4 regions of the Planococcus maritimus genome follow, and region 4 is predicted to be linked to each of the others. Evidence: riboswitches for the same ligand, from Rfam matches in the RefSeq annotation. Region 4 holds a riboswitch; each other region holds the start of a gene.
What was found. Region 4 has a riboswitch for S-adenosylmethionine ahead of BBI11_RS15880 (transporter substrate-binding domain-containing protein). Riboswitches for the same ligand answer to the same signal wherever they lie in the genome.
Positions count from the first base shown of each region.

Region 1: linked by a shared signal. The riboswitch ahead of BBI11_RS03040 (LLM class flavin-dependent oxidoreductase) and the one ahead of BBI11_RS15880 (transporter substrate-binding domain-containing protein) in region 4 are both predicted to bind S-adenosylmethionine.
Region 2: linked by a shared signal. The riboswitch ahead of BBI11_RS14120 (methionine ABC transporter ATP-binding protein) and the one ahead of BBI11_RS15880 (transporter substrate-binding domain-containing protein) in region 4 are both predicted to bind S-adenosylmethionine.
Region 3: linked by a shared signal. The riboswitch ahead of BBI11_RS03075 (bifunctional homocysteine S-methyltransferase/methylenetetrahydrofolate reductase) and the one ahead of BBI11_RS15880 (transporter substrate-binding domain-containing protein) in region 4 are both predicted to bind S-adenosylmethionine.

Region 1 covers NZ_CP016538.2:576,036-579,683, forward strand. Annotated here, with positions in the region: gene BBI11_RS03030 (response regulator transcription factor) at 1-150, shown strand, start outside; gene BBI11_RS03035 (sugar ABC transporter substrate-binding protein) at 147-1,205, shown strand; SAM riboswitch class I at 1,305-1,412, shown strand; gene BBI11_RS03040 (LLM class flavin-dependent oxidoreductase) at 1,524-2,915, shown strand; gene BBI11_RS03045 (sodium:solute symporter family transporter) at 3,026-3,648, shown strand, end outside.
Region 2 covers NZ_CP016538.2:2,844,520-2,848,167, reverse strand. Annotated here, with positions in the region: gene BBI11_RS14130 (pyridoxal phosphate-dependent aminotransferase) at 1-632, opposite strand, end outside; gene BBI11_RS14125 (carbon-nitrogen family hydrolase) at 718-1,512, shown strand; SAM riboswitch class I at 1,559-1,665, shown strand; gene BBI11_RS14120 (methionine ABC transporter ATP-binding protein) at 1,739-2,752, shown strand; gene BBI11_RS14115 (methionine ABC transporter permease) at 2,742-3,413, shown strand; gene BBI11_RS14110 (MetQ/NlpA family ABC transporter substrate-binding protein) at 3,426-3,648, shown strand, end outside.
Region 3 covers NZ_CP016538.2:584,955-588,602, reverse strand. Annotated here, with positions in the region: gene BBI11_RS03075 (bifunctional homocysteine S-methyltransferase/methylenetetrahydrofolate reductase) at 1-1,543, opposite strand, end outside; SAM riboswitch class I at 1,647-1,748, opposite strand; gene BBI11_RS03070 (DUF6920 family protein) at 1,854-2,687, opposite strand; gene BBI11_RS03065 (acyltransferase family protein) at 2,821-3,648, opposite strand, start outside.
Region 4 covers NZ_CP016538.2:3,208,931-3,212,578, forward strand. Annotated here, with positions in the region: gene BBI11_RS15870 (amino acid ABC transporter ATP-binding protein) at 1-629, opposite strand, end outside; gene BBI11_RS15875 (amino acid ABC transporter permease) at 629-1,348, opposite strand; gene BBI11_RS15880 (transporter substrate-binding domain-containing protein) at 1,370-2,182, opposite strand; SAM riboswitch class I at 2,308-2,413, opposite strand; gene solA (N-methyl-L-tryptophan oxidase) at 2,617-3,648, shown strand, end outside.

The sequences.
Region 1 (3,648 bases), 650 kb from region 4:
GAAATCAGCTTGAAGGCGATTGCCTTAGAAGTCGGGTACCATGAGCCCAATTACTTCAGCAAAGTATTTAAGAAAATGACTGAGCTGTCCCCGACGGAATATCGCTCGAACCTGCTGAATTCAAAACGCAGACAAGGGATCAGCACATGAAGCTGCTCATGCGGATATCATTGTTAATCAGCATCAGCGTTTTGGTGTCGGGTTGCCAGGAAGAGGCAAAGCTCCCTGAAAAAAGCGTGTTCAAAGAAGACGAAACGGTACAAGATGAAGAGCCATTGAAAATCGGCTTTGCGATGGATACCTTGAAAGAAGAGCGTTGGCTGAAAGACCGAGAGTTGTTCGAGCAAGCGATCGAATCGCGCGGACTGGAAGTGGAGATTGCCGCAGCGAACGGGGATGATGCGCTGCAGATTGCCCAAGCCGAAGAAATGATCCAGGAAGGCATTGATTTGTTGGTCATTGTGCCGCATAACGCGGAAGCGACCGCAGCGATTGTCCACAAAGCGCATGGAGCGGGCATCAAAGTGATCGCTTACGATCGTCTCGTGAAAAATGCGGAAATCGATTTATACGTCTCTTTCGACAATGAAAAAGTGGGAGAGCTGCAAGCTGAAGAAATGCTGGAACTGGTTCCGGAAGGCAATTATGTCTACATTGGCGGCGCTCCGACTGACAATAATGCGCATTTATTGAAAAAAGGCGTATTTGACGTGCTGCAACCGGCGATTGAACGCGGCGACATCCATATCATTTATGATGAGTGGACAGAGGATTGGGCGCCGGAACAAGCATTTGCCCATATGTTAGAGGCTCTGGAGATCAACGGCAATCAAATTGATGCCGTCATCGCGGCCAATGACGCGACGGCTGGCGGGGCGATCGAGGCACTTGCACAGAAAGGACTCGCCGGGGCTATCCCGGTCGCAGGGCAAGACGCAGAACTCGCCGCCGTGCAACGTATCGTCGATGGCACGCAAACGATGACCGTCTATAAACCGATTCAGCAATTATCAGAGCGTGTCGCAGCGCTTGCAGTCGATTTGGCGCAAGGGAATGCCATCGAGCCGACTGCCAGCATCAATAATGGGAAAAGCGAAGTGCCGTCTGTGCTGCTTGAACCAATAGCGGTCGATATCGGCAATCTGGAAAGCACCGTGTTCGCAGATCATTTTCATTCGGCAGAAGAAATCGACGGGATGGAATAGCTCATGTTAGAGTACAAAATGAAAAATGAAGAAAAATTTACAATATTCGGTTGACTTCTATATTTCCTAGTACTAAGATAGGGATTAATTAATTTCATAATCTTATCCAGAGAAGCCGAGGGACTGGCCCGATGACGCTTCAGCAACCCCTGATTTAATCAGGAAGGTGCTACTTCCAGCAAGGAGAGATTCCTTGGGAGATAAGAGAGCGGACCCGGCATTTCAAATAGCCCTCTTTTCTCATTTTCCGAGAAAAGAGGGCTATTTTTATGTTCCAGGAACTGCGGAAATCATAATTTCAAAAGGAGGAATTAGACGATGACGAAGAAACGGATTTATTTGAACGCATTTGAGATGGTGTGCGCAGGTGGGCACCAGTCGCCGGGATTGTGGCTTCACGAAGACGATCGTTCGCATACATACAAGGACAGCGAATACTGGATTGAGCTTGCGAAGCTATTGGAAAAAGGGAAGTTCGACGCGGTGTTCCTGGCTGATGTGCTCGGGACCTATGATGTTTACGGCGGCACGCGCGATGCGGCACTTCGCAATGCCGTGCAAACGCCGGTCAACGATCCGCTACTAGTCGTGCCGCTCATGTCATCGGTGACTGAGCATTTGAGTTTCGGGGTGACGGCCTCTGTCAGCCACGAACACCCTTATACGTTCGCGCGGCGCATGTCGACACTCGACCATCTGACCAAAGGGCGCATCGGCTGGAACGTCGTCACTTCCTATTTGAAAAGCGCCGCAGTCAATATCGGGCTCGATGACCAGATGAGCCATGATGAACGTTACGAATTCGCCGCCGAGTATTTGGACGTTTGCTATAAATTATGGGAAGGCAGCTGGGAAGACGGTGCGGTCGTGCGCGACAAACAGTCGAAAGTCTATACCGACCCGTCCAAAGTGCATGATATCGGCCACGAAGGCAATTACTTTAAAGTGCCGGGAGCGCATCTATCGGAACCGTCGCCCCAGCGCACGCCGGTCTTGTTCCAGGCAGGGGCTTCGCCGCGCGGACGGGAATTCGCCTCGAAGCACGCCGAATCGGTGTTTACGGCAGGGCCGACCATTCCCATTGTGAAAAAAGGCGTCGATGCGCTGCGTGAACGCATCCAAGCGAATGGGCGCGACCCGGAAGATGTGCTCGTCTATACGACCTTTACGGCCATTGTCGGGAAGACCGAAGAAGAAGCACAAGAAAAATACGAAACTTTGAAAAGCCATGTCAGCTACGAAGGGGCGCTCGCGCTCTTAAGCGGCTGGACCGGCATCGATTTTTCCGGATACGATCCAGAAGACACGCTCGAATACATCCAAAGCAACGCCATGCAGTCAGCGGTTGAAGTGTTCACGCGTGCGGATCCGGACAGAAAATGGACGATTGGGGAGCTCGCGACATTTGTCGGCATCGGGGGACGCGGGCCGGTCGCGGTCGGAACGCCTGAGCAAGTGGCGGATGAAGTCGAGCGCTGGAGAGATGAAACAGGCGTCGATGGCTTTAATTTAGCGTATACACTTGCCCCGGGAAGCTTCGAGGATTTTGTTGAACTGGTCGTGCCGGTTTTACAGGAACGCGGGCTCGTCCAAACGGAATATGCGGAAGGTACGTACCGCGAGAAAATCTATGGCAAAGGCCAAGCGCAGTTGAAGGACAATCATCCGGGCAAAAACTTCAAGCATTTGCACGAACTAGCCGGAAACTAAGGGAGGAATCGATATGCTGACAGCTTACTGGATCGCCGTCGCCGTCTTTTGGGCAGCAGGACTGACTTTATGGAATAAACTTTACCCAAAACCGAAAGGAGGCGAGCGCCATGGGAGATGAAACGTCGTGGCTATTGCCATTCATAATCGTTATGCTTGTCGGCTATTTTGCGTTAACCACATGGCTCGGCAAAAAAGGCAAAGCCCATAGCGGATCGATGAAAGGCTTTGCAATCGCCAAAGGCAAAGTCAATCCGGCAGTTGTCGGCATGAGTTTCGGCGCGTCTTACGCCAGTGCGAATTTGTTTCTGGGCGTTCCCGGATGGGCGTATACATACGGCTTGTCGACTTTGTGGTATACAATCGGCTGCTTCGGGGTGACATGGCTCGGCCTATTGCTGTTCACGAAAACCTTCTGGCGCTACGGACAGAAAAATGGCGGCAGTTTGACGATTCCCGAGTGGCTTGGCAATCGATACAATAGCCAAGTTTTGCGCGTGCTCGTCGCTTTATTGGTATTGTTCAATATCTACTACATCGTCGGGCAAAATGTCGGACTCGCGACGATGTTTGAAACGGTGATCGGTATTCCTTATTTATGGGGCATTGGGATTGGTGTCCTCATCACCGTCGTTTACGTCAGCCTCGGCGGAGCGTTTGCGCAGATCGTCAGCGATGGCATCCAAGGAGCGACGATGGCAGTCGTCTCGCTATTGTTATTCATCTCGCTGTT
Region 2 (3,648 bases), 360 kb from region 4:
CCGATACCCCCGTAGGCAAAGTCATGCACGACGGCAATGTCGTTCTGTTTGGCGAACTCAATGGTCTCGTCAAAAAAAGCCTGATCGGCAGTAGCACCGGTCGGGTTGTTTGGGTAGTTCAAATACAGCAGTTTGGCGCGCTCTCGGACCGACTCTGACACATCGTTATAGTTGGGCAGATAGCTATTGGCCTGCTCGAGCTTCATCAAATCAAGTGTGATATCAGCAAGCGGTGCGCCAGATAAATAATCCGGATAGCCTGGATCGGGCAGTAAGAGAGAGTCGCCAGGGTTCAGAAGGGCAATCGGCAATTCGACAAAGCCGATTTTTGTGCCGGAAAGAATAGCGACTTCCAAATCCGGATCGATGTCGACGCCGTATTCCCGTTTATAAAAATCGGCAGCGGCTTTTCGTAATGTACCAAGCCCGCGAAATGGTGAGTAACGGTGTGTTTTCGGATCGGCTACTGCTGTTTGCATAGCCTTGACGATATGCGGCGGTGTCGGCTGGTCAGGATTTCCCTGGCCCAGATTGATGACGTCGCGCCCTTCTTCGATCGCTTTTGAAGCTTTCGCAACGAGCGTAGCGAAAAATTGATCTGGAAGATTGTGTAAGCGATTTGAAAAGTCCATGGAATCCTCCTTGTTTTCTAAATAATTGCACATCTACATCAAATCTTATAGAGTTTAATCTAAACTGTCTACAGGGGGAGAGAACATGAAAATCGCTTGTGTGCAGATGAATATCGCGTTTGGCGACCCGGAAACGAATTTTCAACGTGTGAAAGATTATTTGGAAGAAGCCGCAGAAAACGGGGCGGAAATCATCGTGTTGCCTGAAATGTGGAACACGGGATACGCATTGACACAGCTTGAGGAGCTTGCGGACCGTGATGGCCGAACCATGAAATTGTTGCAGCAATTTGCGAAAGAACGGGACGTCCATATCGTCGGGGGTTCGGTTTCGACTAAGAAAGACGGCGGTTTTTACAACACGATGTATGTAGCCGATTCGACTGGAGAACTCGTCTCGGAATACGATAAAGCGCATCGCTTTGGCTTGATGGATGAACATATCCATCTCGAAGAAGGCGGATCGCTCGGCACATTCAAGTTGGATGGCGAAACCTATGGCGGCGTCATCTGTTACGACATCCGTTTCCCGGAATGGTTGCGCGCACAAGCGCTGAACGGGGCGAAGGCAATTTTCGTGCCAGCTGAATGGCCGGCAGCGCGAATCGACCATTGGCGTATTCTGCTGCAGGCGCGAGCGATCGAAAACCAATGCTTCATCATCGCCGTAAACCGCATCGGCAGTGACCCGAAAAATGAGTTCGGCGGCCATTCGATGGTCATTGCACCGTGGGGGGAAGTGCGGATGGACATGGGGCAAGACGAAGGCATCGGCTACACTGAAATCGACCTGTTAGAAGTCGACGAAGTACGGGGCCGTATCCCGGTATTCGATGACCGGCGCGTCGAGTTATACAAAAAGTTTGAAAAATCGCATTGACAATACTGTCCCCGTGCAGGTAGTATGGAAAACAACCAAATACGCACGCTTATCAAGAGAGACCGAGGGTAAGGCCCTATGACGTCCGGCAACCCCCATATAATGGGAAGGTGCCAATTCCTGCAGAATGGATGCCATTCTGAAAGATAAGTCGGAATTTTCATTTTCGATGTCTCTTTTTGATAAAAAAAGAGACATTTTTTATTTGCCTGGGGGAGTGGACAGCATGATTCAAATCGAACAATTGAGCAAAACTTATCAAACCAAGCACGGTACGGTCAATGGCGTGGACGATGTCAGCTTAGAAGTGAAGACCGGGGAGATTTTCGGCATTGTCGGCTATTCGGGAGCGGGCAAGAGCTCGCTGATTCGCTGCATCAATTTGCTCGAACGCCCGACATCCGGGACGGTGAGAGTTGATGGGCAGGATTTAACGAAGCTGAGCGGTGACGGATTGCGCAAAGCGCGCCTGAAAATCGGCATGATTTTCCAGCACTTTTATCTAATCAGCCAAAAAACAGTTGCGGAAAACATTTCCTTCGCCCTGCGCGCAGCGGGCACGCCGAGCAAGAAAATCGGCACGCGCGTCGATGAGCTGCTGGAAATGGTCGGCTTGTCGGATAAACGCGATGTCTATCCCGCACAGCTGAGCGGCGGGCAAAAGCAGCGTGTCGGCATCGCCCGAGCACTCGCCAATGAACCGGCCGTGCTGTTATGCGATGAAGCGACTTCTGCACTTGACCCGAACACGACCTTATCGATTTTGCGTTTATTGAAAGACATCAATCGCAAGCTCAATATCACGATTGTGCTGATCACCCATGAAATGAACGTCGTCAAGGAAATTTGCGACCGTATGGCGGTCATGCAAGGAGGGCGCGTCATCGAAGAAGGGCGCGTCTACGATATCTTCGCCGATCCGAAAACGGCTTTGACAAAAGAATTTATCTCGAGCGTCGTGTCATTTAATGTGCCGGAAGAAATTCTTGCACGCTGCGACGGCACGATTGTCAAAGTATTGTTCAAAGGTGAAGTCGCCGGGGAAGGGATTATTTCGGACATGCTGCAAAGCTATCCGGTCAAAGGCAATTTCCTGCACGGTGCGATTGAATACATACAGGAGCTGCCGCTTGGAATTTTTGTCATGGAACTGAAAGGCGGCCAAGCGCAAGTAGGCGAGGCAATTAGGTATCTAGAACAACGCAATGCAATTGCGGAGGTGATGAAGCATGGGGATTGAATGGGAAAGAATTATTGATTTGTGGCCGGAGATCCAAGTAGCGTTTTATCAGACCCTGATCATGATCGGCATTTCATTGGCCGTGGCATTGATCATCGGCTTGCCTCTTGGCATCTTGCTATTCATCACAGACCGGGGCTTGTTCTGGGAAAACCGGCCGGTCAATTCGGTCATCGGGTTTATCGTCAATATCGTCCGCTCGATCCCTTTCATCATTTTGCTGGTAGCGCTCATTCCATTGACGCAATTGATCACGGGTACAACGATCGGGCCGATTGCAGCGAGCGTTTCCTTATCGGTTGCAGCGATTCCGTTTTTCGCACGCATTGTGGAAACGGCGCTTCGGGATATCGATAAAGGCGTCATCGAAGCGGCGATCGCCGTCGGTGCCACGCCGTGGATGATCATTAAAGACGTACTCTTACCGGAAGCAAAAGCGAGCCTGATCCAAGGCGTTACGCTGACGGTCATCAGCCTAATCGCCTATTCAGCGATGGCGGGCGTAGTCGGCGGCGGCGGTATCGGCGATTTGGCCATCCGTTTCGGTTATTACCGATATGACAATACAATCATGGTTGTGACAGTGGTCATCTTGATCGTGCTCGTTCAATTGATTCAACAAGCCGGCGACTTTACAGCCAAAAAACTGGATAAACGATAAGGAGAGAAAGACATGAAAAAACTTACATGGATATTGGCAGCGAGCGCACTTGCACTAGCCGCGTGCGGCGGAGAAGAAACAGATTCAGGAACTGAAGGCGGCGAAGCGTCGAAAGACATCAAACTAGGCGCGACAGCCGGCCCTTATAGCGATATGCTGAACGCGGCCATTGTGCCGTCACTTGAAGAAAAGGGCTACACGGTGGAAACAATCGAATTCAGTGATTATATCCAGC
Region 3 (3,648 bases), 660 kb from region 4:
TCTCGAGATGCTTTGTCGCCTCATGGATTTCGATGATTTTCTCTTTCGTATAAACAGGCTGCGAAATGAAATAATCCGCGCCAGCTTCGATTTTCTTCTCAAGTCTCGCGACTGCACGCTCGACGACACGGACATTCGGGTTGAATGCCGCGGCAACCGAGAAATTCGCCTTTTTCCGCAGCGGCTTGCCAGAAAACGAAATGCCTTCGTTGAGCTTTTTGATGAGTTGGATCAATTCCAGGCTCGATACATCATAAACGCTCGTCGCGCCCGGGAAATCGCCGACTTTTGTTGGGTCGCCCGTGACGGCGAGTATATCGTGGATACCTAGTGCGTCGAGCCCCATTAAATGCGATTGCAGGCCGATCAAATTGCGGTCGCGGCACGTAATATGCGCAAGAGGTCTGACATCTTGCTGGTGCTTGAGGATCGAGCCCATCGCCATATTGCTGATACGCGGCGACGCGAGTGAATTATCGGCCATCGTGATAGCATCGATGCCTTCCGCGTCCAATGCTTTAGACCCCTCGAGAAATTTATCGATTTCCAAATGGCGCGGTGTATCCAGCTCGACGATGATCGTCCGCTCGGTTTTTGCTTTTTCGTGCAAAGGCTTGTCTTTCAAGGCTTCTGCTTCGCGAATGACAATCGGCTTTTTCTCTTCGACTTTCTTTTCAGTGATCGGCTGCAAGTGACCGATGCGTTTTTTGACCGCTTCGATATGTTTCGGCGTCGTGCCGCAACAGCCACCGATAAGGCGCACGCCTTCTTCGCGCAACAGCAGCGCTGCACGGCCAAAATAATCGGCTTCTGATTCATAGACAATGCGCCCGTCTTCGATATCGAGGAGTGAGGCGTTCGGATAAGCCGATAAAAACGCTTTTTCCGGCAGTTCGACGCCTTCGAACGCCTGGATTGTATGGTGCGGGCCAAGACGGCAGTTGACGCCGACGATTTCTGCACCGAGTGCGTCAAGACGTTTCAAGCCTTCGTTCAAATTCATGCCATTTTGCAAAATGCCCGGTTCATGCATTGACAACTGGGCAATGAGCGGCGCGTCGGTCAATTTTTTTAAATGAGTAACGGTCGCTGCGAGTTCCTCGAAATCATAATACGTCTCGAGCAATAAACCGTCCGGATCGCCGGATAACAGGTGCTGCGCTTGCTGGTCAACCATGGCGACGATTTCGTCCAATGTCGCATCGCTTTTACGAATGCCGCGAATGCCGCCGATCGTGCCGAGCACAAACTGCCCGCTATCTTTTGCGGCTTTACGGGCGATGGCCATCGCTGCTTTATTGATCGACTCTACCTGATCTTCTAGCCCGTAGCGAGCCAGTTTGTGGGCATTTGCCCCGTATGTGTTCGTTTGGATAATGTCCGCTCCCGCCGCGATGTAATCACGATGAATTTTCTCGATCACTTCGGGGCGCTGGATATTCAGTTCCTCGTTGCAATATTCGATGCCGTACGAGTACAGCAATGTCCCCATGGCTCCATCCGCCGTCAGCATCCGTTTGTTCAATTCATCTAATAACATGATTCGTCCTCCTCCGGTTGATTTGCCATGCAGCTGCGGACGCATCGATATGAAACAAAAAAAGCCTTCCATGAAAAAGAAGGCTTTACGATATCGAACTCGTTCCTTTTCATCTGCCAGGCGTGTGCCTGCTGGAATTAGCACCTGACCTTAGTGGCTGGTTGCTGAAGCGTCATCGGGCCAGTCCCTCGACTTCTCTAGATAAGAATTCACTATTCAATTTTAAGTATTTCCACATGATACCCCCTGAGGTGATTTGGGTCAAGAAAATTTATCAAAAAACAACAAACTTTCTGTTAAATCCCCCACTTACTTACCAGGCATCCGGCACCCGCGGGTTGAAGGCGGCTTGCTCGACGGTAAATTTATACCAAGTGAAGGGTTTGCCATCGATGATCCATGTAATATCGACGCGTCTTGGCATTTCGATGCCGTCGATTATTTGCCATTCGTGCACTTCGGCGATGCATGGCAAGCGCTTGGCCTCTTCACCAATATCTTTATAGCGCATCGCCCGCGCTCGTTTCATGCGCCCAGATTCATCAAACTCGAAGGTGACATTGGCGGTCGACCCGTTATAGCTCATCTCGGCTTCCACGGATCGTTCACTGCTATTGAAAAAACGCACGTACGGGCTAAAAGCCAGTCCTGGCAGCCAGACCATCTCCATTAAAAAGCGCTGAAGTGCCGATTCATCACGCTTGCCGTCCGGAATCGCCCGGTTGATCGGCACCAGCCCCGCAAAGCGGATGCGCATGCCTGCACGGCCGTCACGGAAACTATCGGATCCGGTAACGAATAGGCCATCGATTTTCATGCGCGCTTTCCAATAAAACGATGGCGGTTCGACAAAGCTATATTGCTCAGCAGTCGATTCGGTCCATTCTTCCTGGTCAGGTTTGGTCTTCATCCAGCCCACTTGCTTTACATAAACGCCCATCACCTGCTCACGGCCGACTGCGCCGATCGTCTCCAGCCATTTGGCGATCGGTTTTGGCAGATGCGCCGTCCTCGCCTCTTCCACTTCGCCGGCATGCCGGACTTCCGGCCATGTCGGCTTGATAAGCCGCGTCATGTCTTTGTACTTTCGATAAGCCCCGTATGCTCCGAGTGATGTCAATGCTAAAATCGGCCATATGCGTTTCATGTCCCATACCCCTTTCCGATTTTGCTGCGCATTCCTTCGTAACTCTTTCGACACGCCCTTCATTTCCCCTGCACAAAGCGCCAATCGAAAAACGCCCCCGGAAGGCTAAGCTTCCGGGGGCGTTCGGTATTCATCAGTTTAAATTTTCAAGAGCCGGTTCGAGATGTTCTTTCAATGCCGGCCCCATCGTTTGCGAATACAGCGTCGTTAAATGGTGCTTATCGCGATATACCAATACATTGCCCACAACTGGCGGGCACGTATCGTCTGTACAGAAATACTCGGACATATCGGCAAACGTGACGTTGTCCGGAATGCCTTCCGTGTTTTCCCATGGCACGACATCCGCAAGGCCTTTACTGCGCTCAACCGAACATTCTTCTACGCTCGAACCATCAAGGCAGATCGTCGGATCGGTTTTCATACGCGGATTGTCGCGCACGGCAAAGATCTCCGCCACGCCTTCGAATTCTTTCCATTTATTGATGTAACCTTTTGGCACCGTATCTCCTGAATTTACCGTTGCTGTGGTAAAGATCAAATCAGGCGGCTCTGCCATCAAGCGTTCTTGCAAATTATCGTTCCAGGTCATGCACGCGTCATCCAGCTGGCCATCAAAATCGCCGCTTGAGAATCGGCACGCATCTTTGTTGTAAACATCGATGCGCATGTTCAGCTCTTCTGCGACAGCTTCAAGTGCCGGGAACCAATGCCCCGAATGCGAACCGCCCACGAGTGCGACGACATGTTCAGGATTTTCCGTGACGCCGAACGAACATTCTTTCAGCGTGGAGCTGACGCTGCCTGTCAGGAAGCAATCTTTATTGCTGTAGAAGGTCGGCAAATCTTCTTTCGCCGACAAGAAGTCTGGCTGCAGTTCCGCATCTTCCGCCGGCTGGATATTTTCCAATACGGCGCGCGCGCCTGGATTGTCTTCGATGGTTACCGGCTCGTCATTGCT
Region 4 (3,648 bases):
ATGACGCGGTCCGAAATTTCCCGCGCAAAACTCAATTCATGGGTCACGATGAACATCGTTTTTCCGGTGTCCGCGACGCGGCGGATGGTGGCCAATACTTCATCGACCAGTTCGGGGTCCAAGGAAGACGTTGGTTCGTCGAATAACAGCACTTCAGGATCCAAAGCGAGCGCCCGGGCGATGCCGACGCGCTGTTGCTGGCCGCCGGATAATTGGGCGGGGTAATGGCTCAGTTTATTCGACAAGCCGACTTGTTCCAGCATCTCGATGCTTTTCTTGTCAGCCGTGTTTTTTTTCATCCGCTTAACGCTCGTCAAACCGACGGAGACATTTTGTAGCACGGTCAGATTCTTGAACAGGTTGTATTGCTGGAACACCATCCCTGTTGCTGTTCTGAGCGCGAAGACTTCTTTTTTCTTAGCGGCCGCCGCATCCACCCGCTTTCCACCGATTTCCACGATGCCGCTCGTCGGATCTTCCAGAAAATTGATGCAGCGCAACAGCGTCGACTTCCCAGAACCGCTTGGCCCGAGGACCGCCACCACTTCGCCTTTTTCGACGGTTAAATCGATGCCTTTCAACACATGCTGGCGGTCGTAATATTTATGCAAGTTCTCTAATTTAATCATCAAGCAATCCCTCTTTCATATCTGCGTGCACGCTTCTCGATCTTCACCAATAAGCGCTCGACGGCAATGCACAAGATCCAATAGACGATCGAGACGGCGATATACACTTCAAAGAACGCCAAACCCCGGGAGCCGAGGATTTTTGCCTGCCCCATGATATCGATGACGCCGATGATGAACACGAGCGAAGTGTCTTTGATGGTGCTGATGAACATATTGCCAAGGTTCGGGATCGCTACCGTCAGAGCTTGCGGAAAGACGATCTTCAGCATCATCTGAACAGGCGTCATGCCAATCGCTTTGGCGGCTTCGAACTGCCCGCGGTCGACCGATTCGATTGCCGAACGGATCGTCTCGGATAGATACGCGCCCAAATTGATGGAAAAGGCCATCAGCGCATAGAATTCCGGGGCAATGCTATTGACATCCGCCGACTGAAGCCAGCCGTATTCGCTCTGAAGAAAATAAATGATTTTCGGAATCCCGTAAAACACCAGGTAAATCTGAACCAATAAAGGCGTCCCTCGGATAAAGGAGATATAGATCGACGTGATGACGCTCAGCACAGGCACTTTGTAGATTTTGATCAATGCCGCAGCCACGCCGATGAGTAAACTCAATAGCAGCGAGCCGACTGCGATGCCGATCGTAACCGGCAGCCTGGAGAGGATGGCGGGAAAGCTCTCGATTAAGAAATTCACATCCAGTAAGTTTTCCATTGTCTCTGTCCTTCCGCTAGCTTATTCAGGGATGTAGTCGCCGCCGGTCCATTTCTCGGACAGTTCGGACAAGGTGCCGTCTTCTTTCAGCTGTTTCAAGATCGGGTCAATCAAGGCCTTCAATTCCTGGCCTTTTTCTTCGTCTTTCAAGACGATTCCCATGTCGTCATTGACTAAGGATTGGCCGACAATCTCCACGCCGAGTTCATTTTTTTCCAGTACCGCGTTCATCATGATCGGGTCGTTGACGTATGCGTCGACACGGCCGTTCTGCACATCCTGCAGAATTTCCGACGGGTTACCGCTTTCGCTGTATTTCAATTCAATCGGCTCGGCGGCGGTTTCGTTATATTCCTCCAGCAATAAGGTGTAAGAATCGCCCGCCAACGCCCCGACCGCTTTGCCTTCCAAATCTTCAATCGTTTGGATGTCTTCGCGGCCTTCTTTTACTGCAATGACCGTTTCCGCTGCGAAATACGATTCATCGGTGAACAAATACTTTTCTTGGCGTTCCGGCGTTTTCGCCACTTGGTCGGCGATGGCCTGGATTTTATTCGACTCGAGTGCGAGGAACATGCTGTCCCACGGCACAGCGACATATTCGAACGTGTAGCCGTCCAATTGTTCATCGACGGCTTTCATCATGTCCACGTCGTAGCCCGTCAATTGGTTGGCGTCATCCGCGAAAGCGAAAGGCGGATAGTCATTTTGTGTCCCAACGCGTATCACTTGGTCTCCGTCAGCGTTTGCTGTCTCTCCCGACGAACAGCCGGCTAGTGCCCCGGCAAGCCCCACTAAGCAGGCGGTTGCGATTACGTAAGCATTTCTTTTCATGGTTCAAGCTCCTTTTTGAATGCGATTTTTTATGGTTTCAGTAGACTTCCTGGCCTTTTTCAAGCGCCCTTCCCGTTTTTGGATGCAAAAAAGCCTCTTTCAATAGGAAAGAGGCTTTGACCAATTTCTTATCTCTCAGAATGAATACATCCTGCAGGAATTAGCACCTCTCATGAACATGATGGTTGCTGGACGTCATAGGGCCTGTCCCTCAGTCTCTCTGGATAAGTTATTTAATTTTTTTAACATATTAACGATAGTATTTGAGATAGCCCTTGCTGTCAAACTCTTTTTGAAAATAAATCAAAATTCCGCATAAAAATTCAGGAGGAAATTGACAAAGCCTGCCGGATTGCATACCATCGATTTAATATTCCATTGCTGCCGGGCTTCGGGGCGGCATGTATCCAATACAAGAGCGGAGTGAACACAAGATGAGCGAAGAAACTGTTTTTGATGTCGCCATTGTCGGTGCCGGCACGATGGGCATGGCCGCCGGCGCCTTTTTGGCACAGCAAGGCAAGAAGACATTGGTGATCGATGCATTCGACCCACCCCATGCGAACGGCAGCCATCACGGAGACACACGATTGATCCGCCATGCCTACGGGGAAGGCAGGCATTACGTTAGGTTAGTGTTGCGCGCGCAGCAATTATGGGAAGACTTGGAGAAGCAGACCGGCTACAAGGTGTTCGACAAGACCGGGGTCATCGGACTCGGCCCGCAAGACTCCTCTTTTCTGCTCGAAAGCATCGCAGCCGCCAATAGCTACGGCTTGCCGCTCGAAATATTGAGCAGCGGCGCCATCCAGGAAAGGTGGCCTGGCTTCACTGTGCCCGAGCATTTCATCGGCTGCTTTGAGGAACAGGCAGGCGTGTTGTACAGCGAAAATGCCATCCGTGCTTACAAAAAACTGGCGCTTGAAAACGGCGTTCACTATGTGCCGAATACACCCGTCCAGCACATCGATATACAGGAAGGGGATCACGTGAAAATTTCTACCGCGCACGGTGTTTTCTATGCTGAAAAAGTGATCGTTACAGCTGGGGCTTGGGCGAAGAAACTGTTGCCGGACCTGCAATTGCCGATCCAACCGACGCGCAAAGCGGTCGGCTGGTTTGAAGCACCGGAGATGTACGATGCCGATCAATTTCCGGGGTTTTTTGTGGAAGGTCCCGAGATGATGTTCTACGGCTTCCCGAGCATCGACGGCGCTGGCGTAAAAGTCGGACGGTCGGACGGCGGGCAGCCAATCGACCCGGACGAACAAACCCAGAACTTCGGGCAATACGAATTGGATGAAGGCGACTTAAGAAGATTCTTGGACCTGTATATGCCGGAAGCGAGCGGAGAGTTGAAACAAGGCAAAACTTGTTTATACACTGTCTCGGACGACCATAACTTCATCATCGACCGCCATCCGGACAACGAGCGCGTCATTTTCGCCTGCGGCTTTACCGGCCAC